Regions from separate parts of the Streptomyces sp. NPDC001549 genome, predicted to be linked through region 1. Evidence: riboswitches for the same ligand, from Rfam matches in the RefSeq annotation. Region 1 holds a riboswitch; the other holds the start of a gene.

Region 1 (7,660 bases):
CCATGACAACCCCCTCGTGGGAACGCCGGGCAGCGGTCCCGTCGACAGGACGGAACCGTATACCCCCTAGGGGTATTCCTCAAGGGATTCGTGGATCACTGCGGGCCGCGCAGCTCCTTCAGCAGCGCGACGTCCGCCGCATGCCCTTCCTTGCCGCCGGGCGTCTCGGTGATCAGCGGCACGCCGTCCATCGCGGGGTGCGTGAACAGCTCCGCGAAGGCGTCCCGGCCGATGTGGCCCTGGCCGATGTTGGCGTGCCGGTCCTTGTGGGCGCCGACGCCCTCCTTGGAGTCGTTCGCGTGGACCAGCTTCAGCCGGCCCTCGCCCACCGTGTCCACCAGCAGGTCCAGCATCACCTTCGTCCCGCCCGGCTCCGCCAGATCGTGACCGGCCGCGAAGATGTGGCAGGTGTCCAGGCAGATCCCCAGCTTCGGGTGATGGTCGAGCGCCTCGAAGTACGGCCCGAAGTCCCAGGTGCGCGAGCACAGCGAGGAGCCCTGCCCGGCCGTGGACTCCAGCAGCAGGAACGGGTCGTCGTCATGCGTCAGCTCGTCCAGCAGCGGCAGCATGTGCTCCCTGACCTGCGCGTACGCTGCCTCCCGCGGGCGCCCTCCGGTCGCCGACCCGGTGTGCACGACCACCCCGAGCGCGCCGATCTCCCGGCCGCGGCGCAGCGAATGGCGCAGCGACTCCACCGACTTCTCCACGGTCGCCTCGGTGTGCGAGCCGAAGTTGATCAGATACGGGGCGTGCACGTACGCGGGGATCGACTCGGCCGCGCACTCCGCCCGGAACCGTTCGTCCTGCGCCGGATTGCCGACCGGGGTGGCCCAGCCGCGCGGATTGGCGACGAAGACCTGGACGGCCTCCGCCCCCATCTCCCGGGCGTAGGTCAGGCCGACCGAGGCGAGCCCCCCGGCAACGGGGACGTGCCCGCCCACTGGATTGCGCATCATTACGGCTTACAGCCCCTTGGTCTTGATGGCGATCGTGCTGCCCTCGGGGGCGGTCTGCCCGGCCGGCACCGACTGGGTGTCGACCGTGTTGCTGAAGGAGATCAGCGGCCGGTCCACCTTCACCTTGAAGCCGGCGGCCTCCAGCGCCTTGCGGGCCGCGTCCACGTCCTGGCCGGTCACGTTCGGGACCGGGATCTGCCGGGGGCCCTTGGACACGGTCAGCGTGACCGTGTCGCCGGCCGCGGCCTGGGTGCCGGCGCCGACCGACTGGTTGGCGACCGTACCGGCCGCGAAGGGAGCGTTGACCTGCTCGGGAGCCGTAGCGACCTTGAGGCCCAGGGCCTCCAGGGTCGCCTTCGCCTGATCGGCGGGGATCCCGGTCACGCTCGGCACCGGCACCGGGCGGCCCTTGCTGACGACGAGCGAGACCGCCGTGTCGGGCGCCCGCTTCTCGCCGCCCGCCGGATTGGTGCTGATCACCGAACCCTGGGCGATGTCCTGGCTGAAGGCCTGCGTCACCATGCCGGGCGCCAGCCCGGACTGCGTCAGCTCGGCGCTGGCCTCCTCCAGGGGGCGGCCCTTCAGGTTGGGCACGGCCACGAGCTCGGGGCCGCGCGAGATGGTGATGGTCACCGCGTCGTTGCCGCGGATCCGCCGGCCGCCCGGGGGATCGGTCTTCATCACCGTCCCGCGGTCGAAGGCGTCGCTGAACTTCCGGTCCACCCCCTTCACCCCGAGCCCGGCCGAGGACAGCTGGGAGCGGGCCTGCGCCTCGGTCTTGCCCAGCAGGTTGGGGACCTTGGTGAACTGCCCGGAGTTGATGTACCAGACGCCGGCCCCGAGCCCCAGCGCGAGCAGTACGCCCGCGATGACGAGCAGCACCCCGCGACGGGGCCGCCGCGCGAGGGCGGCCGGCCGGTGTGCGGGCGGGGCGGGCGGCGCCGGAGGCATCTCCAGGCGGGAGGTGTGCTGCACGGGCTGCTGCGCGGCCACCGGACGCGGGATCACCCCGGTACGGTCCTCGGCGGACGAGCGCTCCTCGGCGCGCGCCTGCGGGGGTACGGCGTCCAGCTCGGCGTCGCTGAGCAGCGCGCGGGCCTCACGGGTGAGGCCGAGCAGGGCGGCCGCGTCGTAGGGGCGCAGGTCGGGATTGCGGGCGGCGGCCTGCGCGACCAGCTCGTCGAGCCCGACGGCGAGCCCCGGGACCACGGCGGACGGGGGCGGAACGTCCTCGTGCAGGTGCTGGTAGAGCACCTGCGCGGCGGTGCCGCCGAGGTGGGGCTTGGAGCCGGTGAGCATCTCGTAGAGGACGACACCGCAGGCGTAGACGTCCACGCGGGTGTCGGCGATGCCGTTCTCGATCTGCTCGGGGGCCAGGTAGGAGACGGTGCCGAGGACGGAGCCCGTGGTGTTGGTCACCGAGTCGACCGAGCGCACCAGCCCGAAGTCCGCGACCTTCACCCGGCCGTCGTCCCCGATCAGCACGTTCTCGGGCTTCATGTCGCGGTGGACGAAGCCGGCCCGGTGGGCGGCGCCGAGGGCGGCGAGGACCGGTTCGAGGACGTCGAGGGCGGCCCGCGGCTGGAGCGCGCCGCGCTCGCGGAGCACGTCGCGCAGGGTGCAGCCGGAGACGTACTCCATGGCCAGGTACACGTACGGCCCGTCCGTGCCCTGGTCGAAGACGGCGACCACGTTCGGGTGCGCGAGCCGGGCGACGGACTTCGCCTCGCGGATGAACCGGTCGACGAAGGCGGCGTCGGCGGCGAGGGCCGGGTGCATCACCTTCAGGGCGAGCACGCGGTCGAGGCGGGTGTCGAGGGCCCGGTAGACCGTGGCCATGCCGCCGGCCGCGATGCGGGCGTCGATGCGGTAGCGGCCGTCGAGCACGCGCCCGACGAGGGGGTCATCCAGGGTCGTATCCACCCGCCGATTCTACGAGCCGCCGCGCGGCGGCCGTCCTGGGCGGGTCGCCTTGCAGCGCACCTGTGACGCTGGGCGGGGCGGGGGCTGCGGAAGGCGGGAGCGGACGGGGCGGGGTCGGGCGAGGTGCGGCGGGGGTTTCGGGGGGCGGGTCGGTCGGTCAAGGGTGGCCGAAGGCCATCACGCAGTGACGCGACGTAGGGGCGCCCTTGAGGGACCGGCCCGACACGGAGGGACGATGGGACTGACGGGAAACCCCCCAAGACCTCTCTGATTCCGCCCTAGGGGCTTCCGGCCACCGAAGCCGCCGCCCCGCCCGCCTCAGAACGCCGGCCGCTCCGGGTCCAGGGTGGCGCGGCCTTCCGTGGGGGAGGAGGCTTCGGCGAAGCGGCGTTGGGGGATGCGGCCCGCGCGGAAGGCCAGGCGGCCCGCCGAGACGGCGTCGCGCATGGCCGCCGCCATGAGGACCGGCTCCTGCGCGCGGGTCACCGCCGAGGCCAGCATCACCGCCGCGCAGCCCAGTTCCATCGCCAGGGCCGCGTCGGATGCCGTGCCCGCGCCCGCGTCGAGGATGACCGGGACCGACGCGCGCTCCGTGATCAGCTCGAAGTTGTGCGGGTTGCGGATGCCCATGCCGGACCCGATGGGGGACCCCAGCGGCATGATCGCCGCGCAGCCCACGTCCTCCAGCTTCCGTGCGAGCACCGGGTCGTCATTGGTGTACGGGAGGACCGTGAAGCCCTCGTCCACCAGGATCTCGGCGGCGTCCAGCAGCTCGACGCCGTCCGGCAGGAGGGTCCGTTCGTCCGCGACCACCTCCAGCTTGATCCAGTCCGTGCCGAGCGCCTCCCGGGCCAGCCGGGCCGTGAGGACGGCCTCGCCCGCCGTGAAGCAGCCCGCCGTGTTGGGGAGGACCGAGATGCCGAGCTTGGTCAGCACGGACAGGACGGAGCCCTGGACCGTGGGGTCCAGCCGCCGCATCGCGACCGTGGTGAGTTCGGTGCCGGACGCGACGAGGGCGCGTTCCAGGACGTCCAGGCTCGGGGCCCCGCCCGTGCCCATGATCAGGCGGGAGGTGAAGGTCCGCCCGCCGAGGGTGAAGAGGTCGTCCGCCATGCCGCTCAGCCCCCCTGTACCGCGGTCAGGATCTCGACCCGGTCGCCGTCGCCCACGACGGTGGCCGGCCACTGCCCGCGCGGGACCACGGTCTCGTTGAGTGCGGCGGCGACGCCGGAGGGGGCGGTGGTCAGGGTGGCGACCACCGTGTCGAGGGTGGCGCCGGCCGCGACCTCGCGCGGCTCGCCGTTGACGGAGATGGTCATGCGTACGACTCCTGACGTGCGGCGGAGAACCGGCGGGGGGTGAAGGGGCGCGCGATCTCCGGCAGTTCGCCGGTGGCCAGCAGCTCGGCGAGGACCTCGCCGGTGAGCGGGGTCAGCAGCACCCCGTTGCGGTAGTGCCCGGTGGCCAGGTGCAGGCCCGGCAGGTCGGTCGGGCCGAGCAGCGGGGCGTTGTCGGGGGATCCGGGGCGCAGTCCCGCCCGGGTCTCGGTGAGCGGGAGTTCGGTGATGCCGGGGATCAGTTCGTGGGCGTCGCGCAGGAGTTCGTAGACCCCGCCCGCGGTGACGGTGGTGTCCCAGCCGAGTTCCTCGCTGGTGGCGCCGACGACGAGTTCGCCGTTCTCGCGCGGCACCAGGTAGACGTGGCTGCCGCGTACGACGGCCCGTACGGTCCGCGACAGGAACGGCGCGTACGCCGCCGGTACCGTGAGCCGCAGGACCTGTCCCTTGACCGGCCGTACGGGGGCCACGACCTCCGGCGGTACGCCCGCCAGCCGGCCGGTGAACGAGCCCGCGGCGAGGACCACCTGGTCGGCGAGCAGCTCCGTGCCGTCGTCGAGGAGGGCGCCGGTCGCCCGGTCGGCGGTGGTGAGCAGCCGTTCCGCGCCGGCCCGGTGGAGGGTCACGCCGGCGCGTTCGCAGGCGGCCAGCAGGGCGGCCGCGAGCCGGCGGGGATCGACCTGGTGGTCGCCGTCGACGCGCAGGCCGCCGCGTACGCCCGGGGCGAGCATGGGCTCCAGGCGGCGGCACTCGCGGCCGGTGAGCCACTCGGACTCCAGGCCGCAGCGACGCTGCAGGGCGTGCAGTTCGCGCAGGTGGAGGCGGTCGTCGGAGTCGAGGGCGACGGCGAGGGTGCCGCAGGCGCGGTAGCCGATGTCCATGCCGCCGCTGGCTTCGGCGAGCTCGGCGGCGAAGTGCGGATAGCGTGCGGCGGAGGCGAGGCCGAGGCCCAGCAGGGCTTCCTCGCCGTAGTGCAGTTCGGTGACGGGGGCGAGCATGCCGGCCGCGACCTGGGCGGCGCCGCCCCCGGGTGCGGGGTCGGCGAGTACGGTGCTCAGTCCGCGCGTGGCGGCCCGCCAGGCGGTGACCAGGCCGATGATTCCGCCCCCGATGACGAGGACGTCGGATCCCTTCCGAGATGTTCGGGATGAGTGCATGGGCGTCCAGCCCCTCCCTTCGCCGGCATGACCCGGATCAGGTTCGTACGGTCGGAGGCCGGCCAGCCTCCCTCTCAGCCCGGTGCGCCGGACTCCCGCGATAGGTACGGTGGCCAGACTAACCCGGCGGTGGATGGCGGGTAAGGCGGCACCTATTCCTGACGGAGCGTCAGATGATTAGGGTGGCGGCGTGAGCGAGCAGACGGAACAGAATCAGCGCGGCATCGTGGTCGTCGGCGCCGGAATGGCCGGGGTCCAGACCGCGGTCGCCTTGCGCGAACAGGGCTACACCGGCCCCGTGACCCTGCTGGGAGCCGAACCCCACCAGCCCTACGACCGCCCCCCGCTGTCCAAGGCGGTCCTCCTCGGCAAGGCCGAGGACTCCGCCTTCGACGTGGACTTCGAAGGCCTCGACATCGACCTCAGGCTCGGCGTCGAGGTCACCGGACTGCGCGCCGCCGTCCACGAGCTGGACACCGAGGCGGGACCGGTCCCGTACGGGATCCTCGTACTGGCGACCGGCGCGCAGCCGCTGACCCTCCCCGGGACCGAGGGCGTCCCGGGCGTCCACCTGCTGCGCACCCTGGACGACGCGGCCCGGCTGCGCCCGGTGCTGGCCGCGTCGCCCCGGGCCGTGGTCGTCGGGGCGGGCTGGATCGGCGCCGAGTTCGCCACCGCGGCCCGGGAGGCGGGCTGCGAGGTCACCGTGGTCGAGGCGGCGGACCGGGTGCTGGCGGGGGCGCTGCCCGCCGAGGTCACCGAGCCGATGGCGCGCTGGTACCAGGAGGCGGGCGCGGAGCTGATCACCGGGGCGAAGGTCGCCGGGATCGAGGAGGGGCGGGTCCTGCTGGCGGACGGGCGGACGCTGCCCGCCGGCGCGGTGGTGGTGGGCATCGGCGCGCGCCCCGCCACCGGATGGCTGGACGGGACCGGCGTGGAGCGCGGCCCCGACGGCTCGGTCACCGCGGACGCGTACCTGCGGACCTCGCTGCCCGGGGTGTACGCGGTCGGCGACTGCACCTCCTTCCCGTCCGGGCGGTACGGGACGCGGCTGCTCGTGCACCACTGGGACAACGCGCTCCAGGGGCCGCGGACGGTCGCGGCGAACATCCTGGCCGGGGAGCCGGCCCAGGTCTACGACCCGGTGCCGTATTTCTGGTCGGAGCAGTTCGGGCGCTTCGTGCAGTACGCCGGACACCACGGCGGGGCCGACACCCTGCTCCTGCGCGGGGACCCGGCCGGTCCCGCCTGGTCGGTGTGCTGGCTGCGCGAGGGCGCGCTGGTCGCCGTCCTGGCCGTGGGCCGCCCCCGTGACCTGGCGCAGGGCCGCAAGCTCATCGAGACGGCGGTGCAGGTGGACCCCGCCAAGGTCTCCGACCCCGCGGTCCCCCTCAAGTCGGCCTCGGCCTGACGGCCGCCGGGCTCCGCCCGGATCCGGTCCTCAAGCTCCCCCGGCCACCGCTGGGAGGTGCCCCCCGGACGGGCTGGGAATCCAGCCCCGCCGGTGTTCGAGGACCGGGTCCGGGGCGGAGCCACGGTACGGGCCGCGACCCGGACGGGGTCGCCCAGGTACCGGCGGCCAGTCCGAGATGGCAGGCTTGTGCCTGTGACCGAGATTGACGCAAAGATCGATGCCCTTGTCCCCTCGTGGCTGTACCTCCCCGACATCGCGGAGATGCTGAACATCGAGGTGACCCGGGTCCGCCAGATGGTCAAGGAAGGGCAGCTCATCGCCGTCCGCCGGGGCGAGAACCGCTCCCTGCAGGTTCCGGCCCCCTTCATCGACGGCGACAAGGTCGTCAAGGGCCTCGTCGGTCTGCTGACCGTGCTGCGCGACGACCGTTTCACCGAGGAGGAGATCCTGGAATGGCTCTTCACCGAGGATCCGACCCTGCCCGGCACCCCCGTGCAGGCGCTGAGCGAGAATCGCGGCACGGAGGTGAAGCGCCGCGCTCAGGCGCTCGCCCTCTGACCTGATCGCCTTCGCTCCACAGCGGTGTACGGGCCCACGGCCGCGGCCCGGTCCGTACACCGCCTCCATCACGGGGGGTACACCCATGCAGCTGTCCGACGCCCGGCTCTACCTCTGCACGGACGCCCGCAAGCGCCAGGGTGACCTCCCCGCATTCCTCGACGCCGTGCTCTCCTCGGGTGTGGACATCGTCCAGCTCCGCGACAAGGGCATGGAGGCGGGGGAGGAGCTCGAACACCTCCACGTCTTCGCCGAGGCCGCCCGCCGCCACGGCAAGCTCCTCGCCGTGAACGACCGCGCCGACGTCGCCCACGC
Region 2 (7,660 bases), on a different contig from region 1:
GTGGAGGGGTCGATGACTCAGGGGGCCGGTCAGGGACCCGCGATGCGGACGGACACGCTGCGGGACTTCCGGGTTCCCGTCACCGAACCCGCCCTGTACGCCGTATCCACGTCCACCGGGCTGCCCGGCGAGCCTCCGGTGTACGGCGAGTACCCCGCGTACTACGAGGACGGCGCGCCGAACGTGCCCCCGCAGCCGGGCTACCCGCCGCAGGCGCCCGCACAGCAGCCGGCCGCACCGCAGGCGCCCGCACAGCAGCCGGCCGCACCGCAGGCGCCCGCGCACCAGCCGGCCGCACCGCAGGCGCCCGCACAGCAGCCCCCGTACCCCGACACGCGCCTCCACGCACGCCCCGACGCCGAACCGGCCCACGCGACGGCCCAGGGCCCTGACGAGGACGACCTGGAGGGCTACACCCCGACCTACCGGGACCTGCCCGTCATCGGCCGCGGCGCACTCGGCGGCCCCGGCGACACCGTCCAGGTCCAGTACGTGCCCCAGGACCACGCCGCGGGCCCCGGCCCGCTCTACGTCGTCGGCGACGTCCACGGCTACCTCGACGAGCTCGTCACCGAACTCCACGCCCAGGGTCTGATCGACGCCGAGCGCCGCTGGTCCGCCGGCAATGCCCGGCTCTGGTTCCTCGGCGACTTCACCGACCGCGGCCCCGACGGAATCGGCGTCATCGACCTCGTCATGCGGCTGTCCGCCGAGGCCGCCGCCGCCGGCGGCTACTGCAAGGCCCTGATGGGCAATCACGAACTCCTGCTCATCGGTGCCAAGCGGTTCGGCGACACCCCGGTCGTCTCCGGCGCCGGCACGGCCACCTTCCAGGCCGCCTGGCTCCTCAACGGCGGCCAGCGCACCGACATGGAGCGCCTGCAGGACGTCCACCTGCAGTGGATGTCCCGCCTGGACGCGGCCGTCCTGGAGGAGGGCCACCTGCTGCTGCACTCCGACACCACGGCCTACCTCGACTACGGCGACTCCGTCGAGGACGTCAACGACACCATCCACGAGCTCCTCAACCGGGGCGACGCCGACATCACCTGGGACCTCTTCCGCAAGTTCACCAAGCGGTTCGCCTTCCGCGACGAGGGGACCGGCCCGGCGGCCGTACGCGAACTCCTCGACACCTACGGCGGCAGCCGCGTCGTCCACGGGCACAGCCCCATCCCGTACCTGCTCGGCGAAGTGGGCACCGAGGACGGCGACGAGTCGCGCGGCCCCGAGGCCGTGGACGGCCCGCACGTGTACGCGGAGGGTCTCGCCATCGCGATGGACGGCGGGGTGACGATGGCGGGCAAACTGCTTGTCGTACAACTCCCGCTGAGCGACTGAGAGCTTACGGAGAGGGGTATTTCCGGAAAGCCCCTGTCACGGCGTGGCGTGGGCGCTCTACCATCGCTCTATCCGTAGCAGGCTCTCCTCCGTTTGTGCCGGCGCCCGGGTCTACGCGGGCATACCGGCTTCTACGGAGCATCGGGGGATGCACATGACCAGCGCTCCGCACCTGCTGACCGAAGACCGGCCGGAGTTCGATCGGCTCGTCGACGAGGCGCTGCGCGCCGCGCACGAGCGGCCCGAACTCGCCACCCTAGGCGAACGGCTGAATGCCGAACAGCTGCGCACCATGGCCCAGGGGGCCAGCGCCCTGCTGGCGGCCGCGGCCGCCGCCGAGTACGGCCACTACGTGAAGGTCCGCGAGGAACGACGCGACGAGGTACTGAACGGGCCCGGCACGACGGGCGACGAGTACGGCGCACAGGGCGGCGGTGGCGGCGCGGGCATCAGCGCCGTGGTCGCGGTCCTCGCGCCGGTCCTGGCGGGCACCGCCATGCTGATCTTCCTGCTCGTGGGCTACATCCTGAAGATGATCGAGCCTGAACCGGCCTTCGCCGAAACCATGCTGACGGCGGGTTGGCTCTTCGGCGGGCTCACCGCGGCCGCCCTGCTCGTCGCCGTGATCGGACTGCTGGTGACGGCCGTCCGCAACAGCGCGACCGAGGTGGCGGCGGACGAGACGGAGGCGATACCCGACGAGGTCGCACGGGCCCGCGAGGCCTGGCGGCACGCCCTGCTGGAGCGCGGCATCATGCCCTTCCTGCGGGACGCGCTGGCCGACCCGAGCGCAGGCCCCGGCTTTCCCACCCCCCGCACACCGGCGGCCGGCCGCATCCCCAACCTGGGGTACAGCCGTCCCGACTTCACCAGCCCGGGATCCCCGTCGGAGAGCCCCCGGCCCGGCTACACACCTCCGGACTTCACGAGTCCGGACTTCGGCGGACCGGAACACGAACCGGAGTGACGCCCGGCGCGGGGTGTCCGGCGCGCGCAGGGTTGTCATACCGGGATGGCACAGTCCACCGCCATGGACATCGACCGTTTCTGGCACATCATCGAGTCCGCACGATCCTCGGCCGCCACGGCCGGAGTGCCCTTCGACGAGGCCTTGGTGAGCCATCTCGCCGACTGCCCGGCTCAGGAGATCCTCGAGTACGCGGAACGCTTCGACGAGGTGCACGACGCCTTGTACCGCTGGGACGTGTGGGCTGCGGCGTACCTCGTCGGCGGCGGTTGCTCCGACGACAGTTTCATGGACTTCCGGGCAGGCGTGATCGCACTCGGCCGCGAGTGGTACGAGCGCGCGGCCGCCGATCCGGACAGCCTTGCGGGGCACCCGGCCGTCGTCGGGGCGGCACGGGCCGACCGCGACGAGACCCTGTTCCACGAGGAGGTGAACTACGCCGCCGCCGGCGCCTTCGAACGCGTCACCGGTGATGCGGACGCCTTCTACGCGGCCTGGGCCGAGCACCGGCCCGAGCGTGAGCCGGACACCGCAGCGGTCGACATGGGCGAGGACTTCGACTTCGACGACGACGGCGAGATGCACCGGCGGCTGCCGCGGTTGGCGAAGCTCTGCCTGGGCCCGAGCTAGTGCTGTGACCGGGCCAGGCCCGGGCTCGGACGACGGGACGGGCCCGCGGCTCCCCCCATGGGTCGCGGGTCCGTCCCGTGCCGTTCTTGTGCTTCTTGTGCTTGCTGCGCTCAGTCGGCCAGCGGCAGGTAGACGCGGCTGCCCGAGGCCGCGAACTCGGCGGACTTCTCCGCCATGCCGGCCTGGATCTCCTCCGCCTTCAGGTCGCCACCGTGCTCACGGCGGATGTCCTGCGAGATCTTCATCGAGCAGAACTTCGGACCGCACATGGAGCAGAAGTGCGCGGTCTTGGCCGGCTCCGCCGGGAGGGTCTCGTCGTGGAACTCGCGGGCCGTGTCCGGGTCGAGGGCCAGGTTGAACTGGTCCTCCCAGCGGAACTCGAACCGCGCGTCGGACAGGGCGTCGTCCCACTCCTGCGCGCCCGGGTGCCCCTTGGCCAGGTCCGCGGCGTGCGCCGCGATCTTGTACGTGATGACGCCGGTCTTGACGTCGTCGCGGTTGGGCAGGCCCAGGTGCTCCTTGGGCGTGACGTAGCAGAGCATCGCGGTGCCCCACCAGGCGATCATCGCGGCGCCGATACCCGAGGTGATGTGGTCGTACGCGGGCGCGACGTCCGTGGTCAGCGGGCCGAGCGTATAGAACGGCGCCTCCTCGCAGATCTCCTGCTGGAGGTCGATGTTCTCCTTGATCTTGTGCATCGGGACGTGGCCCGGGCCCTCGATCATCGTCTGGACGTTGTGCCGCTTGGCGATCGTGTTCAGCTCGCCCAGCGTCTTCAGCTCGGCGAACTGGGCCGCGTCGTTGGCGTCCGCGATCGAGCCGGGGCGCAGGCCGTCACCGAGGGAGTACGTGACGTCGTACGTCGCGAGGATCTCGCAGAGCTCCTCGAAGTTCGTGTAGAGGAAGTTCTCCTTGTGGTGCGCCAGGCACCACGCGGCCATGATCGAGCCACCGCGCGAGACGATGCCGGTCTTGCGGCGGGCGGTCAGCGGCACGTAGGGCAGCAGCACGCCGGCGTGGACCGTCATGTAGTCGACGCCCTGCTCGGCCTGCTCGATGACCGTGTCCTTGTAGATCTCCCAGGTCAGGTCCTCGGCGCGGCCGTCGACCTTCTCCAGCGCCTGGTAGAGCGGGACGGTGCCGATCGGGACGGGGGAGTTGCGCAGCACCCACTCGCGGGTGGTGTGGATGTTGCGGCCGGTCGAGAGGTCCATGACCGTGTCGGCGCCCCACTTGGTCGCCCAGGTCATCTTGTCGACCTCCTCCTCGATGGAGGAGGTGACCGCGGAGTTGCCGATGTTGGCGTTGACCTTCACCAGGAACCGCTTACCGATGATCATCGGCTCGATCTCGGGGTGGTTCACGTTCGCCGGAAGCACGGCGCGACCTGCGGCGATCTCCTCGCGGACGACCTCGGGGGAGACGTTCTCGCGGATCGCGACGTACTCCATCTCCGGGGTGATCTCGCCACGGCGGGCGTACGCGAGCTGCGTGACGGCGGCGCCGCCCCGGCCGCGGCGGGGCTGGCGGGGCCGGCCCGGGAAGACCGCGTCGAGGTTCTTGAGGCCGCCGCGCGGCGAGGTGTGCTTGATGCCGTCGTCCTCGGGGCGCACGGGGCGGCCCGCGTACTCCTCGGTGTCCCCGCGGCTGATGATCCAGTTCTCGCGCAGCGGCGCGAGGCCGCGGCGGACGTCGGTCTCGATCTGCGGGTCGGTGTACGGACCGGACGTGTCGTAGAGCGTCACGTCCTTGCCGTTGGTGAGGTGGACCTGGCGGACCGGCACCCGGAGGTCGGGGCGGGAGCCCGCCAGGTATCCCTTGTGCCAGCCGGGCTGGCGCTCGGTCTGGCCGTCGGCGTCCTGGCTGACGGCAGGCGTGCGTGCGTCCTGAATGGTCATGAGACCTGATCTCCCTACGCCGGCATTACCCGGTAACAGGTTCGGCGGTCGACGCAGCCTCTTCCCGTACGCATCTGTGATGCTCGTACGGTGATCAGCGTCCTCTCAGCCCGGTGCTCCGAGCTCCCGCGTTGTGCAAAGGTGCCCCCACGCTAGCGTCATCCATGGCGTGCTGAACAGTGGGCCCCCTCATCTCTTGCGATGATCTGCTGGTGACGCCCTCGCCGCAGCCCCCCATCGAGCACACAGAGCCCCATGGCCACAACGGCCACGCGCATGGGAGCCCCGGACCGTCCGACGGGCACGCGGACGGCCTCCCCGACAGGCCGTCCGACGGCCGTTCCGGCGGTGGCTCGGACGGCCACCTCCCGGGTCAGTCCCATGGCCACGGCCACGGCCACAGTCATGGCCACGGCCCGGCGGCCCCCGTCTCGAAGCACCTGCGCAAGGTCATCGCCGCCGTACTGATCCCCTTCGCCGTGGCCGTCTTCGCGGGCATGGTGGTGCTCTGGCCGGGCGGCGCCCCGGGCCACGAGCGCACGGGGGTGGGATTCGACCGGCAGACCCAGCAGGGCGTGGTCACCTCGCTCGAACAGGTCGACTGCAAATCCGTGAACGCCGCCCAGGTACCGACGACCGCGGCTCCCTCCACTCCCGAGGGCCGCCAGGCGCAGGCCGAGCAGACCGGCGAGTGCAAGAAGGCCACCGTCGAGGTCACCAGCGGCCCGGACAAGGGCCGCACCTTCGTGGAGGTCGTCCAGCCTGGCGCGCCACGGCAGTTGGAGGACGGCCAGGAGGTGGTGGTGGCGTACGCGCCGGACGCCCCCCGTGACCTCCAGTACTCGGTGATCGACGTGAACCGCAAGCTCCCGATGGCGCTGCTGGCCGGCATCTTCGCGGCCGCGGTCGTCCTCGTCGGGCGGATGCGCGGGCTGTTCGCGCTGGTCGCTCTGGTGGTCAGCTTCGGCGTGCTGACCCTCTTCATCCTCCCGGCCATCCTGCAGGGTTCGAACCCGCTGGTCGTCGCGGTGGTCGGGGCGAGCGCCATCATGCTGATCGCGCTCTACATGTGCCACGGGCTGACCGCCCGTACCTCGGTGGCCGTCCTGGGCACGCTCGTTTCCCTGTTGCTGATCGGGCTGCTCGGCTCCGGGTTCATCGACTGGGCGTTCCTCAGCGGCAACACCGACGACAACACCGGTCTGATCCACGGACTGTACCCGGACATCGACATGAGCGGTTTGCTGCTCGCAGGCGTGATCATCGGATCGCTGGGCGTGCTCGACGACGTGACGGTCACCCAGACGTCGGCGGTGTGGGAACTGCACCACGCGGACCCCTCGATGGGGCCGCGCGCGCTCTACCGGGCGGCCATCAGGATCGGCCGCGACCACATCGCGTCGGTGGTCAACACGCTGGTGCTGGCCTACGCGGGTGCCGCACTGCCACTGCTCCTGCTGTTCTCGATCGCGAACAGCAGCATGGGTTCGGTGGCCAACAGCGAGCTGGTGGCGGAGGAGATCGTACGGACCCTCGTGGGCTCGATCGGTCTGGTGGCCTCGGTCCCCGTGACAACGGCGCTGGCCGCGCTGGTGGTTTCCGCCGACCGACCGGGATCCCCGGCCGGTGCTCCGGCCACGGGGCCGGTCCGCGGCCGGGGCCGGCGGCGCAAGCGCTGAGCAGCCGATGGTCCGGCCGGTCGATCGGCCGGACCATCGGTCGGTCGGCCGGTCGGTCGGACCCGGTCAGCCGGTCGGACCCGGTCAGCCGGTCGGCCTCGGTCAGCCGGCGTTCTGTTCGTTCTGCTGCGATTCGGCGAGGATCTTGCCGAGAGCTTCGTCCAGGTTCTCCTCGAAGTCGCCCAGATTGCGCTCCTGTCCGAGCGGAACGATCCGGTCGGTGCGGTCGAGGAACGCGACGAGCGGCGCCGCGCTGGCGCGGAACAGGGCCCGGTCACCGCCGACCTGAAGGCGGATGTGGACGTCGGAGAGGTCCTCCGGGTGGGTGGGCGCGATGTGCACATCGCCGTCACCGCATGGCTTGTTGATGCCGTCGAGGAGGAGCTCCCGGCCGAACGCCCAGGTCACGGGCGCGTCTCCGGGAAGGTGGAAGGTCAGGCGGACTGCGTAGGGGTCGCGTGCGTCGTACCGGAGTTCCACCGGAATCCGGAACGAGAGCTCCTCGGAAACGAGGAAGCTCATCATGACCTCTGCCTGTACCGACTCGCGCATTGACTACCCCGCTGTAGTTGAAGTGGCCAGGAATGATCCCCCAGGACCCACTTGACAAGAGTGGTGGAAGCGGTAGCAGATCACAAGGAGTGAGTTTTCAGATACTGATAGAGAACGAGAGGGTGCTCAACAGCGCGCCTACTTCACTCCGTAGCCGATTGACTACATAGAGCAATCGTTCTTCTTGGTGGAGAGGTAGAGAAATGGCCATCGTCGCGACCGTATCGCCGGCCGTAATGGGGATGGCTGCGCAGATCGTGCCAAGGGCATATTCCTGGCGTTCGATCACCGGCTGCATTCGCCCGAGCGCCCCGATCCGGTTTTCCAGGGACCGGAGATCGCGGACGGTATAGGGGGTGATGGCCTCGACCGGATGACGGTCGTAGTACTCCCTGCGCGTCTTCTCGTCGAGTTGCCCGAGCAGGCACTGCCCGATGGCGTGCGCATGGCCGGTCTCACGGAAGTCAGCCCACTCCTCGCAGGCCGGGCTGGCCGGAGTGTCCGAGACACCCACGACCTCGATCTCACCCTCGCGGTAGACCGCGAAGTAGACGGGGGCCCCGACCGTGTCGCGGAAGTACGCGAGCGAGTCG

Evidence for each region. A riboswitch is a leader RNA that binds a small molecule or an ion and turns the genes downstream of it on or off. The one in region 1 is predicted to bind thiamine pyrophosphate.
Region 2: linked by a shared signal. The riboswitch ahead of thiC (phosphomethylpyrimidine synthase ThiC) and the one ahead of thiO (glycine oxidase ThiO) in region 1 are both predicted to bind thiamine pyrophosphate.

What each region holds. Positions count from the first base shown of each region.
Region 1 is NZ_JBIAVJ010000001.1:298,518-306,177, reverse strand. Features, by position in the region: gene ACFY04_RS01460 (DUF4396 domain-containing protein) at 1-4, opposite strand, end outside; gene ACFY04_RS01455 (deoxyribonuclease IV) at 96-953, opposite strand; gene pknB (Stk1 family PASTA domain-containing Ser/Thr kinase) at 963-2,879, opposite strand; gene ACFY04_RS01445 (thiazole synthase) at 3,198-3,992, opposite strand; gene thiS (sulfur carrier protein ThiS) at 3,998-4,198, opposite strand; gene thiO (glycine oxidase ThiO) at 4,195-5,373, opposite strand; TPP riboswitch at 5,371-5,482, opposite strand; gene ACFY04_RS01430 (NAD(P)/FAD-dependent oxidoreductase) at 5,564-6,784, shown strand; gene ACFY04_RS01425 (Rv2175c family DNA-binding protein) at 6,980-7,345, shown strand; gene thiE (thiamine phosphate synthase) at 7,431-7,660, shown strand, end outside.
Region 2 is NZ_JBIAVJ010000021.1:53,343-61,002, reverse strand. Features, by position in the region: gene ACFY04_RS29330 (metallophosphoesterase) at 13-1,341, shown strand; gene ACFY04_RS29325 (hypothetical protein) at 1,490-2,308, shown strand; gene ACFY04_RS29320 (DUF4240 domain-containing protein) at 2,354-2,938, shown strand; gene thiC (phosphomethylpyrimidine synthase ThiC) at 3,049-4,836, opposite strand; TPP riboswitch at 4,831-4,976, opposite strand; gene ACFY04_RS29310 (YibE/F family protein) at 5,016-6,515, shown strand; gene ACFY04_RS29305 (SsgA family sporulation/cell division regulator) at 6,618-7,067, opposite strand; gene ACFY04_RS29300 (IclR family transcriptional regulator) at 7,165-7,660, opposite strand, start outside.